Regions from separate parts of the Achromobacter sp. 01N37 genome, predicted to be linked through region 2. Evidence: riboswitches for the same ligand, from Rfam matches in the RefSeq annotation. Region 2 holds a riboswitch; the other holds the start of a gene.
The links. A riboswitch is a leader RNA that binds a small molecule or an ion and turns the genes downstream of it on or off. The one in region 2 is predicted to bind glycine.
Positions count from the first base shown of each region.

Region 1: another riboswitch for glycine. It lies ahead of AC1DSJ_RS05875 (D-amino acid dehydrogenase); the one in region 2 lies ahead of gcvT (glycine cleavage system aminomethyltransferase GcvT).

Region 1 covers NZ_JBFTRX010000002.1:576,049-586,390, forward strand. The annotation lists gene AC1DSJ_RS05835 (DUF1993 domain-containing protein) at 1-315, shown strand, start outside; gene AC1DSJ_RS05840 (VOC family protein) at 460-957, opposite strand; gene AC1DSJ_RS05845 (DUF1428 domain-containing protein) at 1,105-1,461, opposite strand; gene AC1DSJ_RS05850 (GlxA family transcriptional regulator) at 1,633-2,607, shown strand; gene AC1DSJ_RS05855 (FAD-binding oxidoreductase) at 2,765-4,285, shown strand; gene AC1DSJ_RS05860 (lactonase family protein) at 4,317-5,534, shown strand; gene AC1DSJ_RS05865 (M23 family metallopeptidase) at 5,693-6,268, shown strand; gene AC1DSJ_RS05870 (SMI1/KNR4 family protein) at 6,293-6,895, shown strand; gene AC1DSJ_RS05875 (D-amino acid dehydrogenase) at 7,039-8,268, opposite strand; glycine riboswitch at 8,309-8,408, opposite strand; glycine riboswitch at 8,409-8,499, opposite strand; gene ampC (class C beta-lactamase) at 8,606-9,766, shown strand; gene AC1DSJ_RS05885 (3-hydroxybutyryl-CoA dehydrogenase) at 9,931-10,342, opposite strand, start outside.
Region 2 covers NZ_JBFTRX010000006.1:112,871-123,212, reverse strand. The annotation lists gene AC1DSJ_RS16085 (superoxide dismutase) at 1-164, shown strand, start outside; gene AC1DSJ_RS16080 (ZIP family metal transporter) at 196-1,089, shown strand; glycine riboswitch at 1,149-1,248, shown strand; glycine riboswitch at 1,283-1,406, shown strand; gene gcvT (glycine cleavage system aminomethyltransferase GcvT) at 1,497-2,597, shown strand; gene gcvH (glycine cleavage system protein GcvH) at 2,698-3,075, shown strand; gene gcvP (aminomethyl-transferring glycine dehydrogenase) at 3,151-6,024, shown strand; gene AC1DSJ_RS16060 (DUF945 family protein) at 6,151-8,115, opposite strand; gene AC1DSJ_RS16055 (M81 family metallopeptidase) at 8,360-9,835, opposite strand; gene AC1DSJ_RS16050 (amidase) at 9,864-10,342, opposite strand, start outside.

The DNA.
Region 1 (10,342 bases), on a different contig from region 2:
GTTCAGCGCTTGTCCCAAGGGCAGGCGCCCAAGTTTCCGGATGAGGAAACGACGTTTGCGCAATTGCAGCAGCGCATCGCCGACACCATCGCCTATCTGCAAACGGTGACGCCCGAGCAAGTCGAAGGCGCGGAATCCCGCAAGATCGTCGTGAACTTCGGCGACTTCAAACCCGAGTTCCAGGGCGATACGTATCTGCTGACGTTCGCGCTGCCCAACTTCTATTTCCACGTGACGACCGCGTATGCGATCTTGCGCAATGCGGGAGTCAAAATCGGCAAGCTGGATTTCCTGGGACCGTACACGCCTCAATAGCGTCCACGCAGGCTGGTCCATGCTGGCCGGTCCAAGCAGCCAGGTCCAAGCAGCCAGGTCCAAGCAGCCAGGTCCAAGCAGCCAGGTCCAAGCAGCCAGGTCCATGCCGGCCGGGACGGCGTCGTGCCGGCCCGGGCGCAGGACTTATTTTTTAGCCGCGTCGCCGCAACCGCTCATCTCACCCATCTTCGCCATGTTCTGCTGGATTTCTTCGGGCGAATAATCGAACTTGTGCGTGGCGATCGACCAGCGGTGACCGCAAGGGTCGATCACCTGGCCATAGCGGTCGCCCCAGAACATGTCGGCAACGGGCATTGCAACGGTGGCGCCCGCATCCGTGGCCTGCTTCATGGCGGCGTCCACGTCTTTGACGTACAGGTGCAGCGTCACGGGCGAACCCTTCAGCGCCTTCGGACCCAGGCTGCCCCATTCGGGAAAGTCATCCATCAGCATCACCACGGAATCGCCGATGCGGATGGCCGCGTGCATGATCTTGCCGTTGGGGCCGGGCAGGCGTGCCAGCTCTTCGGCATTGAACGCCTTCTTGTAGAAAGCGATCGCGTCCGACGCGCCTTCGCACACGATGTGCGCGGTGACGGTGTGCATGCCTTCGGGAATGGGTTGCGTTGCAGGGGTAGCCATGATGCGTCTCCAAATACGTTGAATGAGCGGTGGGGGACGGACCGGCCTGCCGCAATGCAATGCAGTGCGATGCGATGTGGGGGCGAGTCCTCCTGCTACTACGACGAACGGGGAGTGCCAATATCGACACGCCGCCCGTTTTATTTTTTACTTGGCGACCAAGGTGCTGAATCCGCCCCAATGCATCCGCTTGAAATCGAACACGCCTTCGCAGGCCATATCGTTCAAGCGGGGGTCGGCCATCACTTTCTCGTTGATGCGGTCGCGTTCAGCCTTGTTCTCGTAAAGAATCCAGGCGAACACCACCGTTTCTCCGTCCTGCGCGCCAGCCGCCTTCGAGAACGACGCAAACCCTTCCTTGTCGATGTCGTCGGCCACGCATTCGCGGTAATCCAGCGCCCCATGTTCCAGCCACACCACCTTGGCCTTGTTGGCCATGTCGACGTAGGTAGACAAGTTCGCTTTCGGCACGGCAAGCAGGTAACCATCTATGTACTTTTCCATCTGCCACTCCTTTGATCCCTGTTGTTCTACAGGCGCCGGCCACGCCCGCTGGCCAGGGCCGATGCCTGCCCGGCCTGACAGCCGGTAGATGCCACTGTATCGGGATTGACGACGGTTTCAGATAGGGATTTGCGACATTCTTGCGGGTGGATTGCGACACCTCTCAGGCGTATGCTTATCGGCATGAAAAACGTCGCCTTTCTTTTGCCGACGGGTGCGAATATCGCCTCGTTGGAAACTGCGCGCCACGGTTTCCTGGTGGCCAACGAATACCTTGCCGCGCGTGGCCGCCCGCCCCAATTCACGGTGCGCACGCTGGCGCTCACGCGTGAAGTCAGCCTGGATGACGGGCGCATCCGGGTGCAGGCCGATATGGTGCTGGCCGATGCGCCAGACGTTGATATCTGCATTGCGCCGCCCTTGCTGGGCGCGGTGTCCGACGCCGTGTTGTCCAACCGCGAACTCATCGATTGGTTGGCCCGCCATCACCGCAACGGCGGCGAAGTGGCCAGCCTGTGCATGGGCGCTGCGTTGTTGGCGGCGGGCGGCGTGCTGGATGGCCAACAGGCCGTCGTGCATTGGGTGGCGCAGAACCTTTACGCCAGCCTGTTCCCCAACGTGCAGTGGACGAGCGACCGCGTCGTCATGGCCGAAAACGGCGTCTACACCAGCGGCGGCGCCTTCTCCGCCGCGCATCTGGTCTTGCACCTGATCGAAAAATACACCGACCGCGACACCGCCATCTGGTGCGCCAAGTATTTTCAGCTGGACTGGAGCCGGCAAAGCCAATTGCCGTTCGCCGTGTTCATGGGCCAGAAGGCCCACGCTGACGACGTCGTGCGCGCGGTGCAGACGTATATCGAAGGGCGCTATACAGAAAAAATCACGGTGGAAGATCTGGCCGATCGTCACGCGCTGGGCCGCCGCACATTGGAACGCCGCTTTCGTCAGGCCACCGGCAACAGCATCGTCGAGTACGTGCAGCGCGTGCGCGTGGAAGCGGCCAAGAAGTGCTTGGAGAGTTCGCGCAAAAGCGTGGCCGAAGTCATGTATGAGGTCGGCTACAACGACACCAAAGCGTTTCGCGACATCTTCAACAAGTATTGCGGCATGTCGCCCGTGGGATATCGCGAGCGGTATCAGTAGACGCCGCAAGGGGACGGGCGGTGCGGCGATCGTCGATGCGTCGGCGGCCCAAACATCGGACGTCGAAAAATCGGACTCCTCTTACAGATCTTCGGCGGGCTCTCGGCCTATCCTTGACGCGTCGTGGCCAAGCATGCGGCCCGGGAGGCGAGTCAAGATGAGCATCAGCGTAATGCCGGGCGATCCCCGCTACACCACCCTTAAAAAAGGCTTCAACCTGCGGTGGCCGGCCCAGCCCGGCGAGGCCCCCTCCCGCATCGAACTCTGTGAAACCCCCGAAGAGGCGGCCGCTGCATTGGCCCGCATCGTCGCCGCAGGCATGCGCCCCACGGTGCGCAGCGGCGGCCATTGCTACGAAGACTTCGTCTCGAATAACCCGGGCGGCGCCATCCTGGACTTGAGCCTGCTTGACCGCGTGCCGCCATCGGCCGACGGGTTGCTACGCATTGCGGCCGGCTCACAAAACTGGAATGGCGATCAAGACTTGTACAAGCGCTACGGCGTGTCGTTGCCCGGCGGCTCCTGCTATTCGGTGGGGGCGGGCGGCCACATCAGTGGCGGGGGCTACGGCTTGTTGTCACGCCTGCAAGGGCTGGCGTCCGATTGGCTAAGCGCCGTCGACATCCTTACTGTGGACGCCAGCGGGCAAGTCGTGCCGCGCACGGTCAACGCCACGCACGATGCGGACTTGTTCCGCGCCTGCCGCGGCGCGGGCGGCGGAAACTTTGGCGTCATCACCAGCTATGGTTTCGCCACGCTGCCGCAAGCGCCGCGCGAAGTGGCCATCGCCACCGTTGCGTTCGACTGGGCGGGCATGACGCCCGCCCGCTTTGCGCAGTTGCTGGATATCTACGGCAGCTACTGGGACACGCGGGGCCGGGACGCCGACACCTGGGGCATGTTTTCATTGCTGAAGCTCACGCATCAAGCCGCCGGGCAGATCGTGATGATCGTGCAGTTCTGCAATCCAGATGGCACGTGCCGTAACTTGAGCGTGCTGCAAGACTTCCTCGACCGCTTTCGCCCATGTGCGCCCGTTGCCGCGCGTGCCACCACGCCGGGCCTGCCGCGTCCGCGCTTGGGCGGCGACTTGCTCTGTAGCGAACCCCACACGGTCATCCGCTACGACTGGCTCGCGGCCACGCAAACGCTGAACGGCTCGGGGCCGAACCAGCGCGGCAAATACAAGTCGGCCTATATGAAGGGCAACTTCACGGCGCACGAGTCCGCGCGCATTTACGCGCACCTGACGCGTGACGTGCCTGGCGCCGATCTGCGGCAGTCGCTGTTGCAGGTGGATTCGTATGGCGGCGCCATCAACCGGCCTGAACGCTTACGGGACACGGCCGTTCATCAGCGCGACTCCGTCATGAAGCTTCAGTATCAAACCTATTGGAACAACGCCGATCACGACGCCATGCACTTGCGCTGGATGGCGGATTTCTATCGCGACGTTTATACCGGCCCGGGGCTGGACGCGGCCTACGCAGGCACGCCGTATCCGGGCAGCCGCTATCAGGGTTGCTACATCAACTACCCCGACCGCGACATGCTGGCCTACCCGTTCTGGCCGCAGCTGTATTACGGCGACGGCGGGTTGTACCCCTTCCTGCAACAGGTCAAGCGCCGCTACGATCCCAACAATATCTTCCACCACGCGATGTCGGTGCGCCCATGATGGCGCGCGGCTTGCCTTGCCGGAACCTGTCATGAACTCCCTTTCGAGTGCGCCGCGCAGATCCTTCATTCAGTTCGCAGGCGGCTTATCGGCCGCAGGCGCGGTGGGGCCGTGGCTGTCGGCGATGGGCGCCACGGCATCTGCCGCGGACCCTGTCCGCTTTGCCTACGTGGGCACCTACACGCATGACGGGCCGGGCGGCACCGCCGGCGGGCCGCCTTCCGCAGGTATCCACGTCTTTGCATTGCGCGCGGACGAATGGCGCCTGGTTCAGGTCGTGCAAAGCGTCAATCCGTCGTTCCTTGCGGTCCATCCGTCACAACGATTTCTGTACGCCATCAATGAAATCGATCACTGGGAAGGCCTGCCCCGAGGCACCGCGGAAGCCTATGCCATCAACGAGAACGATGGCACGTTGCACCTGCTGAACCGGCAGCCGCTGTCGTTGGCCAGCACCGCGCCCGCACACTTGGCCGTATCGCCCGACGGCCGCCATCTGGTCACCGCGCAGTACCTGGGTGGCACCTACAACGTGTTGCCAATCCATCTCGACGGGTCGCTGGGTTCCGTCTCAGGCATCGTCAAGGAAACCGGTTCCGGCCCGCGCCTGGAACAGGAATCCGCGCATCCGCACATGGTGCTGTTCGACCCTACCGGCCAACGCGTGCTGGCCACCGACCTGGGCAGTGACCGCATCAATCTGTTCACCCTGGAAGAGGGCCGCATGGCGCTGGCCGGCCGCACGGCATTGCCGGCCGGCAGCGGGCCCCGTCACCTCGCGCTGCATCCTGGCGGCAAGCTGCTGTATGTCGTCAACGAGCTGGACGCCACGATCGCGTGCTTGGGATACGACGCCCGTGCAGGCCGCGTCCTGGAACCGCGCCACATCGTGCCGGCCACGCCCGCAGGCTTTACCGGCGCGGCCAATGCGGCGTCTCTGCTGATCCATCCGTCCGGCCGCTACCTCTATGCGTCCACGCGCCGCGTGCAGAACGACCACCCCCAGGCAGACAGCATCGCCGTCTTCGCCGTCGGCGCAGACGGCGCGCTGACCCGTGTGCAAACCTGGACCGAAGGGCTGCGCTTCCCGCGCGCGCTAAGCATGTCGCCAGACGGCGGCAGCGTGTATGCGCTAAACCAAAAGGGCGACTCGATTCTGCGCCTGCGCGTAGACGGTCCGAGCGGGCGCCTGGGAGACCCGGACGTGGTCGCCCAGGTGGCGACGCCGGTTTGTCTGGTGTTCGTGTAACGAGGGGGCAGGCGAGGGGGTGAAGGGCGAGGGGGCGACGGGCGAAGAGGCGACGGGCGACGAGGCGACTGGCGACGAGGCGAAGGGCGAAGGGCGAAGGGCGAAGGGCGAAGGGGAGGTGCGGGGAACCCCCTGGGGTGCCAAGCGTCGAACCCTTCATGAATGCACACCCCCTATGGCGTTTTCTTCGGCGTGTCGTCGTCCTGGCTTTAGGCGCCGCGCTGGCAGTTTGGGCATGGCCGCGGCTGCCGGATGCCGCGCGCGCGCCGTGGCATATGGCGCGGCTGGCATGGCAGGAAGCGCCTTCCGCTTTGCCGGTTCCGGTGCAGGGCGTCACGCCTGCGCGGCTGGCCGATACCTGGGGCGCGGCGCGTGCGGGCGGGCGGCGGCATGAAGGCATCGACATCTTTGCGGCGCGCGGGACGCCCGTGCTGTCCACGACGGAAGGCGTCGTCATGCAGGTCGGCACCAACAATCTGGGCGGGCAAGTGGTGTGGGTGCTGGGGCCCGGCCGCCAGCGGCATTACTACGCGCACCTGGACGGCTATGCAGATATCCAGCGCGGACAATTGGTCGCGCCAGGCGATGTGCTGGGGTATGTGGGCAATACCGGCAACGCCAAGGGCACACCGCCGCATTTGCACTATGGAATCTATGACGGCGGGGCAATCAACCCCTATGACTTACTGATGGCGGCCCCTTCGGTTTCTCGCACCGTTACCGAGCGGCGATAATCCCCGGCATTCGTTTTCCCGCATTTGCCCATTGCCGCCATGATTTCCATTCCCAAGATCCGAGAACAATTTTCCCTGTTCGGCGAACTGCGCCCGCAACCCCGCAGCGCATGGACCGGCGATATTCCCTTGCCTGAATCATTGGCTGACTTCTACGAGCAGATCGGCCCCTGGGGCGAGACCTATCACGAGAACGTCGGCCCGGTGGGCATCACGCTGTCAGAGACCGCAATCAGTTTTCCGCCGTTGCATCGCCTGTGGACGCTGCAAGCCGGTTATCGATGGGATGCGTCAAACGGCCAGCGCGTAGCCGATTGGCGGGATGAATGGCTGGTGATCGCAGATATGAACGCCGACCCGTTCATTCTGGATACTCAAACCGGACAGATACTGTTCGCGCGCCATGGCGCGGGGTCTTGGACCACCGATGAATTTGCGCCTGACCTGCTGACGTTCGCGGCGGCAGCGGCTGCGATTGGCGTCGTGTTTCATGACGCCGATGAAGACTTGCGGGACGATGATTGGGAACTAAAGCCGAAGTATCGGGAGGCGGCGATTCGTGAAGCTGCCAAGGTGCTTGGGAATGGTGATGAGGCTGAATCGTTTTTCGAGACCTTGCAGGGGTAAGGCTTTTTGCCCGTGCACGAATTGACCCGGCGTGGTCAGCGCGTTGAAACCCGCGGAAGGTGAAATGCCTTCCGCGGGCCCATCGTGCGAAGCGCAACGATCTTGTCCTCTGCGCTTCTCGGCTTACCGCAATCCCCCCTTCCTCACCCCACCGGCAGCGCACGCCCCACGCTCGCCGCCAGCATCTGCGCCGTTGCTGCCGACAGCGTCCACCCCAAATGCCCGTGTCCGGTGTTGTAGAACACGCCGGGCCGTTTGCCGGGGCCGACGCGCGGCATCATGTTGGGGGTCATGGGGCGCAGGCCGCACCAGGGCACCACGCGGGACGTCTTCACGTTGGGGAAGTGCTTGCGGGTCCAGTCGATCAGGGGTTGGACGCGTTCGGCGCGGATGTCCATGTTGAAGCCGTTGAATTCCGCCGTGCCGGCCACGCGGAAGCGGTCGCCCAGGCGGCTGGTGACGATTTTTGCGGCTTCGTCCAGCAGGCTGACGCGCGGCGCGGCGGCCTGGCTTTCTGCGTCGTCCAGGTGGACGCTGATGGAATAGCCCTTGACCGGATAGATGTTCAGCGAATCACCCAGTTGCTGGGCGAATTTGCGGCTGGCGGCGCCCGCGCAGACGACGATGGCGTGGGCTTCGTGTTGTTCGCGTTGTGTGCCGCCGTTGCGCAGGATGTCGAGCACGTACGGCCGGCTGTCGCGGCTGATGTTGTCGATGTCGGCGTCTTGCACGAAGGTGACGCCCCGGCGTTCGCAGGCGGCGGCCAGGCCGCGCGTGAATTTGTGGATGTCGCCGGTGGCGTCGGATGGCGTGTAGAAGCCGCCGTAGCAACCGGTTTGCAGGGTGGGTTCGATGTCTCGCGCTTCGCTGCTGGACACCGCGTAGCGTTCAAGCCCGCCCGCTTCCAGCAATGCATTCGAACGGCGCGCGGTGTCGAAACTAGCGGCGTCGTGATAGATGTGCAGGATGCCCCGGCGTTCCAGGTCGAAATCGATGCCTTCTGCATCGGCCATGTCGAACAGGTGTTGGCGCGCTTCGATGGCCAGGCGGGTGGTGGCGATGGTGTTGTCGCGGTAGTTCGGGATTTGCGCCATGAACTGCGCCAGCCACGAATACTTGTGCCAGCTGAACTTGGGGTTGAGCAGCAGCGGGGCGTTCTTGCGCAACATCCAGCGCAATCCTTTCAGGATGGTGGCGGTGCTGTTCCAGACTTCGGCGTTGCTGGCCGATAGCTGCCCGCCGTTGGCGTAGGACGTTTCCATGGCGGGGTAGCGCTGGCGGTCGTAGACGGTGACGTCGTAACCCAGTTTGGACAAGGCATAGGCGGACGTGACGCCGGTGATACCGGCGCCAATGATGGCGATGCGGGGCATGATGGCTCCAGACGGTGTGGCAGCGGCCCATCTAGGCCGCAGCACCCCATCTGTCTCTGTACCTGAGAGCTTCACCCGCAGCGCTGACGGCGGCGGGTTCCCCTTCGGTGGGCGCGCACGGCGCCTCTCTCCAGATTGTCTAGACTCGCGCAGTCCTGTTGCCTGAGAGTTTCCGGGGCGGTTGCTCCGTCGGCGCTGGCCGCAAGGGCCAGTCTCTTCTACGCGGTTTTAAAACGACGGAGTAGAGAATAGCCAAGTTTCTGTCGCATTTGATTCAGGGTTAGTACTATGTTGCCGGCGGCGCGCGTAGCTGTCTGATCAAAATAGGACGAAAAGAATGAGCTTTCCCGCGATGCGACGCACGATGTTGTTGGCATTGGCCGTTTTGTCATCGATGGCGTCTGTTCCGCCCGCGATGGCGGCGCCCTCCGAGACCGACCAAAAGATCGATGCCGCAGCGCAGGCGCTGATGCAGGAACACGGCGTGCCGGGCCTGGTGATTGCCATTACCCGCGACGGCCTCCACGAATTTCACCAGTACGGCGTGGCGTCGCGTCAGACAAAGGCGAAGGTCAGCCCCGACACGTTGTTTGAAGTGGGCTCGATCAGCAAGACCTACACGGCGACCTTGGCTACCTACGCAGAAGCGCTGGGCAAGCTGTCGCTGGGCGATAGCCCGGCGCGTTTCGTTCCCGCGTTGCAGGGCTCGGCATTCGCCAAACTGAACCTGATTCATCTGGGTACGCACACGGGTGGCGGCTTTCCGTTGCAGGTGCCGGACGCGGTGCGCAATGACGCGCAGTTGATGGATTACTTGAAAGCCTGGACCCCGCAGTACGCCGCAGGCACCTACCGCACTTATGCGAATCCCAGCATCGGCATGCTGGGCGTGGTGGCGGCCAAAAGCCTGGATCAGCCGTTCACGCAGGCCATGGAAAAGACGCTGTTTCCGCTGCTGGGCTTGTCGCACACCTACATCGACGTGCCGGCGGCAAAGATGGGCGATTACGCGCAGGGCTACAACAAGCAGGATGCGCCCGTGCGCGTGAACCCGGGCGTGCTGGCGGCCGAGGCGTATGGCGTGAAGACGAGCGCGCGTGACTTGATCCGCTTTGTGGATGCGAACATGAACGCCGCGGGCAATGATGCCATTCATCGCGCGATTCGCCAGACGCATGTCGGGTACTACCGCGTGGGCGACATGACGCAAGACTTGGCGTGGGAACAGTTGGCGTATCCCGCCACGCTGGACGCGCTGCTGGCGGCCAACGCGGGTACGTTGAACAGCCGGAGCCACCCGGTCACCGCAATGACGCCGCCGTCCGCGCCGCGCGATGATGTGTGGATCAACAAGACGGGGTCGACCAACGGTTTCGGCGGTTACGTGGCGTTCGTGCCGGCCAGAAAGGTCGGGGTGGTGATTCTGGCCAACAAGAACTATCCGAACGAAGCGCGTGTGCGGCTGGCGTATCAGATTCTGGAGGAATTGATCCGCTAAGCGCCGTCCGCGACCTGCGACCTGCGACCTGCGACCTGCGACCTGCCACCTGCGACCTGCGAACCGCGACCTGCGACCTGCGAACCGCGACCTGCGAACCGCGAACTGCGATCCGCGATTCGCCAACCGCCAACCGCCAACCGCCAACCGCCAACCGCCAACCGCTAACTGCCGGTCCGGTTCGAACCGGCGGCAGCCTTCGCCGCATCAAAGCGCGGCAGCAGTCCCATCACCTCCAGCCGTTTGCACAATTCGCCCAGGCGTTTCAGCTTGTAGGCATCCACGTCCTCCCCGGCGTAGTCGTAAAAGCCCTGGCCATCGCGCAGCCCGTTACGCCCTTGTTCCATGTTGCGGGCGATGACATCCGGCGCGGCGAAGCGCGGGCCGATTTCGGCGGACAGGTAGCGCGATGCGTAGTAGAGGATGTCGCCGCCGCCCCAATCAATGAATTCCAGCAGGCCCAGCACCGAGAAGCGCAGGCCGAAACCCAGCCGCACGGCGGTGTCGATATCTTCGGCGCTGGCCACGCCTTCCTCGACCATGCGGGCGGCTTCGTTCATCGCCAAGGCCTGAATG
Region 2 (10,342 bases):
ACAGCCCGCTGATGCACGGCAATACGCCGATTTTGGGCCTGGATGTCTGGGAACACGCCTACTATCTGAAATACCAGAACCGCCGTCCTGAATACATCGGCGCTTTCTACAATGTCGTGAACTGGCCCGAAGTGGCTCGCCGCTACGCGGCCGCGAAGGGCTAAGCCTATCTCTCTGAAGGAGGGTAGCGGCCCTATGAACACTTTCAGCCGTCATCGCGTGCGGCCTGCGGCCACGAGCATCAGCGTGTGGACGCTTGCCGTCATGGTGTCCTGCCTGGCGCTGCATCAGCTCTGGGTGTATCTGGACGAGCATGCGCCGCACGTGGCTGACGCGCTGTTAGGGGGGCTGGTCGCCGCTGGCGCGACCGCGCTGGGCACCTTGCCCATTCTTTTCGCCCGCACCATTCCGCAGAAAGTCCAGGACAGCATGTTCGGCTTCGGGGCGGGCGTGATGCTGGCGGCCAGCGCGTTTTCGCTGGTGGCCCCCGGTATTGCCGCCGCCGAAACGCAAGGTATGGGGCCGTGGGGCGCGGGGCTTACGGTGGGCGCCGCCATCTTGCTGGGCGCGGGCGTGCTGCTGATCATGGACCGCACCCTGCCGCACGAACACTTCATCAAGGGCCGGGAAGGCATCGAGGCGCACCGGCTGCGCCGCACCTGGCTGTTCGTGTTTGCGATCACCTTGCACAACCTGCCCGAAGGCTTGGCGATTGGCGTGGGGTATGCGGGCAGCGACCCCGTGCGCGGCACCGCATTGGCCACGGGTATCGCCATTCAGGACATTCCCGAAGGGCTGGTGGTGGCGGTGGCGCTGCTGGCGGCCGGCTACAAACGCGCGTTCGCCGTGGCGCTGGGCATGTTGTCGGGGCTGGTTGAACCGCTGGGCGCCGTGCTGGGGGCGGCCATCGTGGGGTTTTCGGCGACCATGCTGCCATGGGGCCTGGGCTTTGCCGCGGGGGCCATGTTGTTTGTCATCAGCCACGAAATCATTCCCGAATCCCATCGCAAGGGGCACGAGGTCTACGCCACTTGCGGGCTGATGTTGGGCTTTGTTTTGATGATGCTGCTGGATACCGCGCTGGGGTAGCCCGCTTGATTTTTCGGTTTTCGGCGCAAGGCTTTCGTTGTATGCTTTCGCCGCTGTCATGCATGTTTGCGGGAGAGAGCGGCTGTTTCCACGAATCAGCCGCCGCCGAAGGCGCAATTCGCCCAGAATCGCTCAGGTAACCGATACCGCACATGCTTGCCCCGTCCCGGTTTTTCACCGTGTGGATGCGGCAAAACAGTACTCTGGAGAGACCTGGCGCCGACCCTCGAACAAGGGACATATCGCGCAGCCCAGGCGCCGAAGGTGCAAACCCGCCACGCGGGGCAACTCTCAGGCAAAAGGACAGAGGGGCGGAAGATTCAGCCGTAGCCGTGCGGGCGCAGTCCGCTTGTCACGACCGGCATTCCGTAACCCTGGCAAAGATTGCCGTCCCGGAGTTTCCGCGCATGTCCGCAACCCTCAAACGCACCCCGCTGGCCGAAGAACATATCGCCTCCGGCGCCCGAATGGTCGATTTCGGCGGCTGGGATATGCCCTTGGCCTACGGCTCGCAGCTCGAGGAGCACCACGCGGTGCGCCAGGACGCCGGCATGTTCGATGTGTCGCACATGCTGAACGTTGACGTAACCGGCCCCGACGCCTTCGCCTTCCTGCAACGCCTGGTCGCCAATGACGTGTCCAAGCTGACCGTGCCCGGCAAGGCCTTGTACAGCTGCATGCTGAACCCGCAAGGCGGCGTCATCGACGACCTGATCATCTATTTCTTCGCCGCCGACGAATGGCGCGTGGTGGTCAACGCCGGCACGGCCGACAAAGACATCGCCTGGATGCAGCGTGTGAAGCAGGCCGGTCAATTTGACGTCACCATCGCCGCGCGCCGCGATCTGGCCATGGTGGCCGTGCAAGGCCCCAACGCCCGCGCCAAGGTCTGGGCCGCGCGCCCGGCATGGCAAGCCGCCACCGAAGCGCTGACGCCGTTCGTCGCAGCCCGCGTCGACGGCGACACGCTCGTGGCCCGCACCGGCTACACCGGCGAAGACGGCTTTGAAATCGTTTTGCCCGCAGCCGAAGTCGTGCAGCTGTGGCGCGACCTGGTTGCGCAAGGCGTGCGTCCGGCGGGCCTGGGCGCGCGCGATACGCTGCGCCTGGAAGCCGGCATGAACCTGTACGGCCAAGACATGGACGAGCTGACCCAGCCCGATCAAGCCGGCCTGACCTGGACCGTGTCGCTGAAGAACGCCGAGCGCCGTTTCATCGGCCGCGACGCCCTTGAACAATTCGCCACCCCCGCCACCTTCATCGGCCTGAAGCTGCAAGAGCGCGGCGTGATGCGCGCCCACATGGCCGTGCGCACGCCGGCCGGCACGGGCGAACTCACCAGCGGCACCATGTCGCCCACGCTGGGCGTGTCGATCGGCTTTGCCCGCCTGCCGCAAGGCGTGCGTCCGGGCGATACCGTCGAGGTCGACATCCGTGGCAAATGGGTGCCCGCCCTGGTCTGCAAGCTGCCTTTCGTCCGTAACGGCAAAGCCGTCGAACACTCGTAAACTCGAAGCTTCGCGCGAGCCGCCTGCCCGTTCCGGGCACGCGCCGCCCGCGCGAGGCGCGCAACACCATTCATCTACCCGCATTCCCTCAGGAGTTCCCATGAGTCTGCCCACCGATCGCAAGTACACCTCGTCCCACGAATGGGTCAAAGCTGAAGGCGACGTGTTCGTCGTCGGCATCACCGACACCGCCCAGGATCAATTGGGCGATCTGGTCTTCGTTGGCGACGTGAAGGTTGGCGCCAAGTTGAACGCGGGCGAAACCGCCGGCGTGGTCGAGTCCGTCAAGGCCGCATCCGACATCTACGCACCCGTCGCTGGCGAAATCGTCGCCTTCAACGAAGAGCTGGAAAACAACCCCAACCTGATCAACGAATCGGCCTTCACCGCCTGGATCTTCAAGATCAAGCCGGTCAACGCCGCGGATGCCGACAAGCTGTTGGACGCTGCCGGCTACGAAGCTGTCGCCAACGGCTAAGCCGTTTCGAGGCTGGCCCGCCGCCCGTATGGCGCGCCAGCCTCGCAACCTGCATCACCACCCCGAGATTCCCCCATGTCGCGCGCCCTAGACACCCATACCGACTTCATTCCCCGCCACATCGGCCCTTCTGACGCCGACCAGGCCGCCATGCTCAAGGTCATTGGCAGCTCCAGCCTGGACGCCCTGATCGAAGAAGTCGTGCCCCCGAAGATCCGCAGCCAGGCCCCGCTGGCGCTGCCGCCCTCGCGCAGCGAAACCGACGTGCTGGCCGAGCTGAAGCAGATCGCGGGCCGCAACAAGGTCTTCCGCAATTACATCGGCCAGGGTTACTACGGCACGCAGACGCCCAACGTCGTGCTGCGCAACATTCTTGAGAATCCCGCCTGGTACACGGCCTACACGCCGTATCAGCCGGAAATCTCGCAGGGCCGTCTTGAAGCCCTGCTGAACTACCAGACCATGGTCGCCGACCTGACCGGGCTGGACATCTCCAACGCCTCGCTGCTGGACGAAAGCACTGCCGCCGCCGAAGCCATGACGCTGGCCCGCCGTGGCGCCAAGTCGCAAAGCCCGGTGTTCTTCATCTCGCGCCATGTGCATCCGCAGACCATCGAAGTCGTGCGTACGCGCGCCGAAGGCCTGGACATCGAGATCACCGTCGGCGACGAAGCCGAAGGCCTGCCCGAGTGCTTTGGCGTGCTGCTGCAATACCCGCACAGCACCGGTTCCGTGTCCGACTACCGCAAGCTGGCGGAAGCCGCCCACGCGCAAGGCGCGGTCGTCGCGTGCGCCACCGACCTGCTGGCGCTGGCCCTGTTGGCCGCCCCGGGCGAGTGGGGCGCCGACATCGCCATCGGTTCGGCCCAGCGCTTTGGCGTGCCGTTCGGTTTTGGCGGCCCGCACGCGGGCTTCATGGCCTGCAAGGACGCCTTCAAGCGCAACATGGCCGGCCGTCTGGTCGGCGTGTCGAAAGACGCGCAAGGCAACCCGGCGATGCGTCTGGCGCTGCAAACGCGCGAACAGCACATCCGCCGCGAGAAGGCCACGTCCAACATCTGCACGGCGCAAGTGCTGCTGGCCGTGATGGCGGGCATGTACGCCGTGTGGCACGGCCCGGCCGGCATCCGCCGCATTGCCGAGCGCGTGCAGCGCAGCACCGCCATCCTGCGCGCCGAACTGGTGAAGCTGGGCGTGAAGGTCGTGAACAACACGTTCTTCGACACGCTGCTGCTGGAAACCGGCCCCGCCACCCCGGCCATCCTGACCGCCGCCGAGTGCGAACACATCAACCTGCGCCGTGTTGACGGCGCGCGCCTGGCCGTGTCGCTGGACGAAACCGTGACCGTCGCCGACCTGCAAGCGCTGGTCAACGTGTTCGCCGCCGGCCTGGAGCGTGATGATGTCGAACTCGACATTGACGCCCTGGACGCCGCCGCCGCCAGCGGTATCCCCGCATCGGTTGCCCGCGAAAGCGCCATCCTGAAGCACCCGGTGTTCTCCAGCGTGCAATCCGAAACCGACATGCTGCGCTACCTGCGCAAGCTGGCCGACAAGGACCTGGCGCTGGACCGCACGATGATCCCGCTGGGTTCGTGCACGATGAAGCTGAACGCCACGGCCGAGATGATCCCGATCACGTGGCCCGAGTTCGCGTTGATCCACCCGTTTGCGCCCGCGTCGCAAAGCCAGGGCTACAACGAGCTGATCGACCGCCTGTCCGCCGCGCTGTGCGAAATCACTGGCTACGACAACATCAGCCTGCAACCCAACTCGGGCGCGCAAGGCGAATACGCCGGCCTGCTGGCAATTCGCGGCTATCACCAAGCCAACGGCCAGCATCAGCGCAACGTCTGCCTGATCCCGTCGTCGGCCCACGGCACCAACCCCGCGTCGGCGCAACTGGCCGGCATGGACGTCGTGGTGGTGGCGTCGGATTCCAACGGCAACGTGGATCTGGCTGACCTGCGCGCCAAGATCGAACAGGTTGGCGACAAGCTGGCCGCGCTGATGATCACGTACCCGTCCACGCACGGCGTGTTCGAAGAAGCCGTCACCGAGATCTGCGATCTGGTTCACCAGGCGGGCGGCCAAGTCTACCTGGACGGCGCCAACATGAACGCGATGGTCGGCGTGGCCCAGCCCGGCAAGTTCGGCTCGGACGTGTCGCACCTGAACCTGCACAAGACCTTCTGCATCCCGCACGGCGGCGGCGGCCCCGGCGTGGGTCCCGTGGCGGTGCGCGCCCACCTGGCGCCGTACCTGCCGGGCGTGGTGAATGAGCAAGGCAAGCTGCCCGGCGACGCGAAGGTTGGCCCGGTATCGGCCGCGCCGTTCGGTTCGGCCGGCATCCTGCCGATTCCGTACGTGTACATCGCGCTGATGGGCGCCGACGGCCTGCGCCGCGCCACCGAAGTCGCCATCCTGAACGCCAACTACATCGCGACCCGCCTGCGTGACCACTACCCGGTGCTGTACGCGGGCCGTAACGGCCGTGTGGCGCACGAGTGCATCCTGGACGTGCGTCCGCTGAAGGAAACCAGCGGCATCAGCGCCGAAGACATCGCCAAGCGTCTGATGGACTACGGTTTCCACGCGCCGACGATGAGCTTCCCGGTGGCGGGCACCTTGATGGTCGAGCCGACGGAATCCGAAGGCGTCGCCGAACTGGACCGCTTCATCGACGCGATGATTTCGATCCGCGAGGAAATCGCCCAGGTCGAACGTGGCGAACGCGATCGCGAAGACAACGTCCTGAAGAACGCGCCGCACACCGCCCAGATGCTGCTGGCCGAAGAATGGCTGCACGACTACCCGCGCCAGCAGGCCGCCTACCCGGTGGCGTCGCTGCGCGAGGCCAAGTACTGGCCGCCGGTGGGCCGTGTGGACAACGCCTACGGCGACCGCAACCTGGTCTGCGCCTGCCTGCCGATCGAAGCCTACGCATAAGCGCACGCGCTTCAGCTTCAGCTTTAGCTTTAGCTTTCAGGCAATAAAAAACCCCCATCAGCAATTGATGGGGGTTTTTCTTTGGGGCCGAGCGATGCGCCAGGTGGTGACCCTGGCGCGGCAGGCTTACTTGGCCGATGCGCCCTTGGCGACGTCGTTGAAGTCTTCAGCGATGCTGATGAAGGTGTTCAACAGGATTTGCAGGTTGTCCTTGCCGATCCCGCCTTCCGCGTTCATGTCCATCTGCAGCACGGCCTGGTTCTTGTCGTCCAGGTAGGCGCGCGTCCAGCGGTATTCCTGATTCCAGCTGTTGATGGCCTTCAGCGTCACCGGCTTCTTGGTCTTGTACGTGGCGGTCATCACCAGGTCCAGGCACTTCTCGGTGAAGTCGTTGCACAGGAATTCCAGGCGCAGATCGCTGGCGCCGGTGGTGCCCGCGTCCAGCACCAGCACGGGGCCTTGGTCGCCGTCGGTCTTGTTGACCGTGTAGCCCATGTCGTCCAGCAGGCTGCTGACGGTGTCCAGGTTGAAGTCCTGCATCACGCCGGGCAGGGCAGGCGTGGCGCCGTCGGCCGGCTCGTCCTGGCCCATGCCGGGCATGGATTCGTCTTCGTCGTCGTGGTCCATCGAGCCCATGCCGGCTGCGCCCAGCAGGCCGCTGAACAACTCGTCCGCCGGAATTTCCTTGCCGTTCAGGTTGCCCATGCCGTCCGCGAACGTGAACTTGCCGACGATGTTGTCGCCGTCGTTCTTGCCCACGTTGAACATTTCGGCCATGCCCGACATCTGGCGCACGGTTTCGTCGGCGTCCTTGGCGGCCTGATCGGCGGCAATGCCTTCCTTCTTGATGGCGTACTGCGTGACCAGGTCCTGCACCATCGGCTTGGAAATGATCAGCGTGGCGTCGATGCGCTTGATGGCCTTGACCGCAATTTCCTGCGGCGTCAGGTTCTTGACGTCAGGCGGGTTGGCCAGGTCCAGCGTGAAGTTCAGCTTGCTTTCGCCCTTGGCGGTCTTCCAGCTCAAGGGATCGATGCTGAACGACGGGTTGCCCGCCAGCAGCTTGCCGGCGCTGTCCAGCATCGCTTCAACCTGCTCGTCCTTCAGACCTTCGTCTTCGGTGTGCGCCATGTACTGGCGCATCAGCTGGTTGTACGTGTCGGACAGGGTCTTGACGGCCTGGCCGTCCAGCTTGGCCAGCTTGATCACGGCCTGGCCGTTACCCAGCGGCACGTCGTTTACCGTGATGTCACCCGTTTGGTAGGCGGCTTGCACGTTGATCGACTTGTCGTCTTCGGACAGCTTCACGCCGTAGCCGAAGTTATCCAGCGACACCTTCATGTCATCCGACTTCTTCGTGACGTCGATGCGCTTGATCTTGATGTCGGAATCGCCCATCGACACGCCGAACTTGCCCATGCGGCTGTTGACGTCCATCGTCATGCCGGTGATGGCCATGACGACCGGGTCGTTGCTCTTCGTGCCGTCGATGGCCAGCTTGTCCATCACGCCGTGCGCGGTGACGGCTTCCAGCGAGCGGTCAAACGTGCCCGTGATCACCATGCCGCTGAAGTCGATCGTGTTGTTTTGCACCGTCGTCGACACCGGCGCAATCTTGGAGGTGGACGAGGTAGTGCCGCTGTAGCTGACCATCGCGTCGCTGATCAGCGGCGAGATGTCTTTGGTCAGTGCGAACACTTCCTTCAGGTTGTCGGTCTTGGCGATTTCGGCGTGCACGTACGCCAGCTTGGGCGCAACGGCGCCGCGCGACAAGGCGGTCTTGGGGAACGGGCCGTGTTCAATGACGGCGTCGAACTCAATCATGCCGGCCGGCATGGCGTCCAGGCTCTTGTCGTTCTTCACCAGCGACAGGCCGTAGCGAGCCTGGGTCGAGAAGAGGCTGCGTTCGTACTTCAACTGGTCAATGCGCAAACCGAACAACGGCGTCAGCTTCGCCAGTTTTTCGTTCGCTTCGGCCAGATGGCGCTGCGAGCTTTCCTCGATCCGTTTGCCGGTGTACCACGTGGCGCCTATCCAGCTTCCCGCTCCCACAATGACCACGCCGAGGGTGATCGCTACGCTCTTTTTCATCGTTGTGCTTTTTTCGTTGATTATCGAGTCATATCCGGCAGACTGGCGCATTGCGCCGTCGCGTCCTGATCGCCAGGGGCGGCTGCCGGTATACACGTTATTCATCGGGCTGTAAGGGCCCGCGCCGGAGTATACCGAGGCACGCCTACCGGGAAGCGTGCGCGCAGTTACCGAAGATTTCAAAATGAAAGGCCGGCGCAGGGCGCCGGCCTTTTTGTCGACAATCCGGCTTTTCAGCCGAAGATCAGAGCGGGTCCAGCGGGTAGATGGGCCGGCGCACGTGCTTGAAATCCAGCTGGCTGTAGTCGGAGGTGGTGACGCCCACGCCCGTGCATTCGATGACCTCGGTGGCCATCGCCGAGAAGCCCGCGCGCCAATGCACCCGGCTCTTCAATACCACGTAGCGCTTTTGCAGCGGGTCGATGCCGGCCGACAGCAGGCAATTGATATCGAACGGTTCCTGGTGGCGCGACACCACCACGATTTCCACGCGGCCCGTGTCGATGACAACGGTAAGCCCCGTGTCGTTACGCACGCCCCGGTACATCGGGCCGCGGTTGAGATACACGCCGTCAAACACCAGCTTGACGCGGCCGGTCACTTCCAGCGGTTCGCTGGGTTCCTTGATGGCGGGCATGGGCAGCTTGCCGCCCAGCTTCAAGGTAATGGTCTTGCCCACGCCCGCAGCCGCGGCTTGCAATGCGGCTTCCGGGTCGCAGATGGCGTAGAACACCACGTTGTCCAGTTCCTGGCGCAGCACTTCGGCAAGCACCGCGGTGGTGTCCATGGTGCCGCCGGAACCGGTGTTGTCGAAGTGGTCCAGCAACACAACCGGGCCTTGCTCGATCTGCTTGGCGCGCGCGATGGTGGGCGCGAGCGGCTCCGGGTGAAACACCCAATCGGCGCGGCCGGCCCAGGCGCGTTCCAGCAGTTCGTCGCGGTACTTCTGCGCGTCTTCCAGCTTGCCGTCCGTACAGACGACGGCGCTCAAGCCCGCTTCGCGAATGTCCGCATGCGGAAAACCCACGAAGACGGACGCCGCCAGCACGCCATTCGCTTCCAGTTCCTTGCAGCGTTCCTGCAAAGGCTTATTGGGCGCGGCATGCGTGCCTTGGCACATGATGTGCGGCAGCATCGGCTTGTTGGCCCAGCTCATCACGGGCTTGATCTCGCCCTTGAGCGTGCGGACGATAACGTTCGCCGCACGCACGCCGGCTTCGCGGATGTCCACATGCGGATACGTGTGAAAGCCGCTGATGACGGTGGCGTTGTTGACGATGTCGTCGTAGATGTTGGCGTGCATGTCCAGCGTGACGGCGACAGGCGTTTTCGGATCGATTTCGCGCAGACGGCGCAAGAGGTCGCCTTCTGCATCTTCCACGCCTTCGGCGACCATGGCGCCGTGCAGGTCCAGCAGGATGGCGTCAAAGCCGCCCAGCTTCACCTGGTCCAGCACCAGCTTGCACAGCTGCTCGTGCGTGTCGGCGCTGGTGGGGCCGCTGGGCCAGGACTCGGCCGCCACGGGCACGACCATTTCTGCGCCCTCGCGGCGGGCCACTTCGATATAGCCGCCTAGTCCGCTGTCGGTGTTCTCGTAGGCCTTGATGGCGCGTTCGCCAGCCAGGATGTCGGGGCTGCCGCGGAAGAAGCGTTCAAGCGGGGTCGGCACGGGCGAATAAGTATTCGTCTCGTGCTTGATCATTGCCAATAGCCAACGCATGGGAATTCCTGTGGGTTGCTGTGGAAAGTCAGTTCTTGGGCGGCTGAGGCCACGGGTGCTGCGCGGGACGCATCTCTTCCCAGGCGCGCGCCACGCGCAGGACGCCCAGGTCGTCGAAGCGGGCGCCAGCGATTTGCAGGCCGATGGGCAGGCCGGCTTTCGTGTAGCCGCAGTTGACGGACGCCGCAGGCTGCTCGCTCATGTTGAACGGCAGCGTGAAGCCGATATGGTGCATGGTGGTGGCGACTTCATTGGTGGGCGACGGCCATTCGGCGTTGTACGCCACCACGGGGGCCACGGGCGACAGCACGTAATCGAAGGGCGCGCAGGCGGCAACCGTCTTGGCTCGCACGTTCAGCGTTTCGTAGTAGCTGCGGAACACGGCCTCGCCGCTTTGGCCGCCACCGCTTTCTGCCCAGGTGCGGATGAACGGCAGGATCTTGGCGCGGCGCGCTTCGGGCAGCGCGGCCAGGTCGATGGCCGAACGCGTGCGCCAGAAGCGGTCGA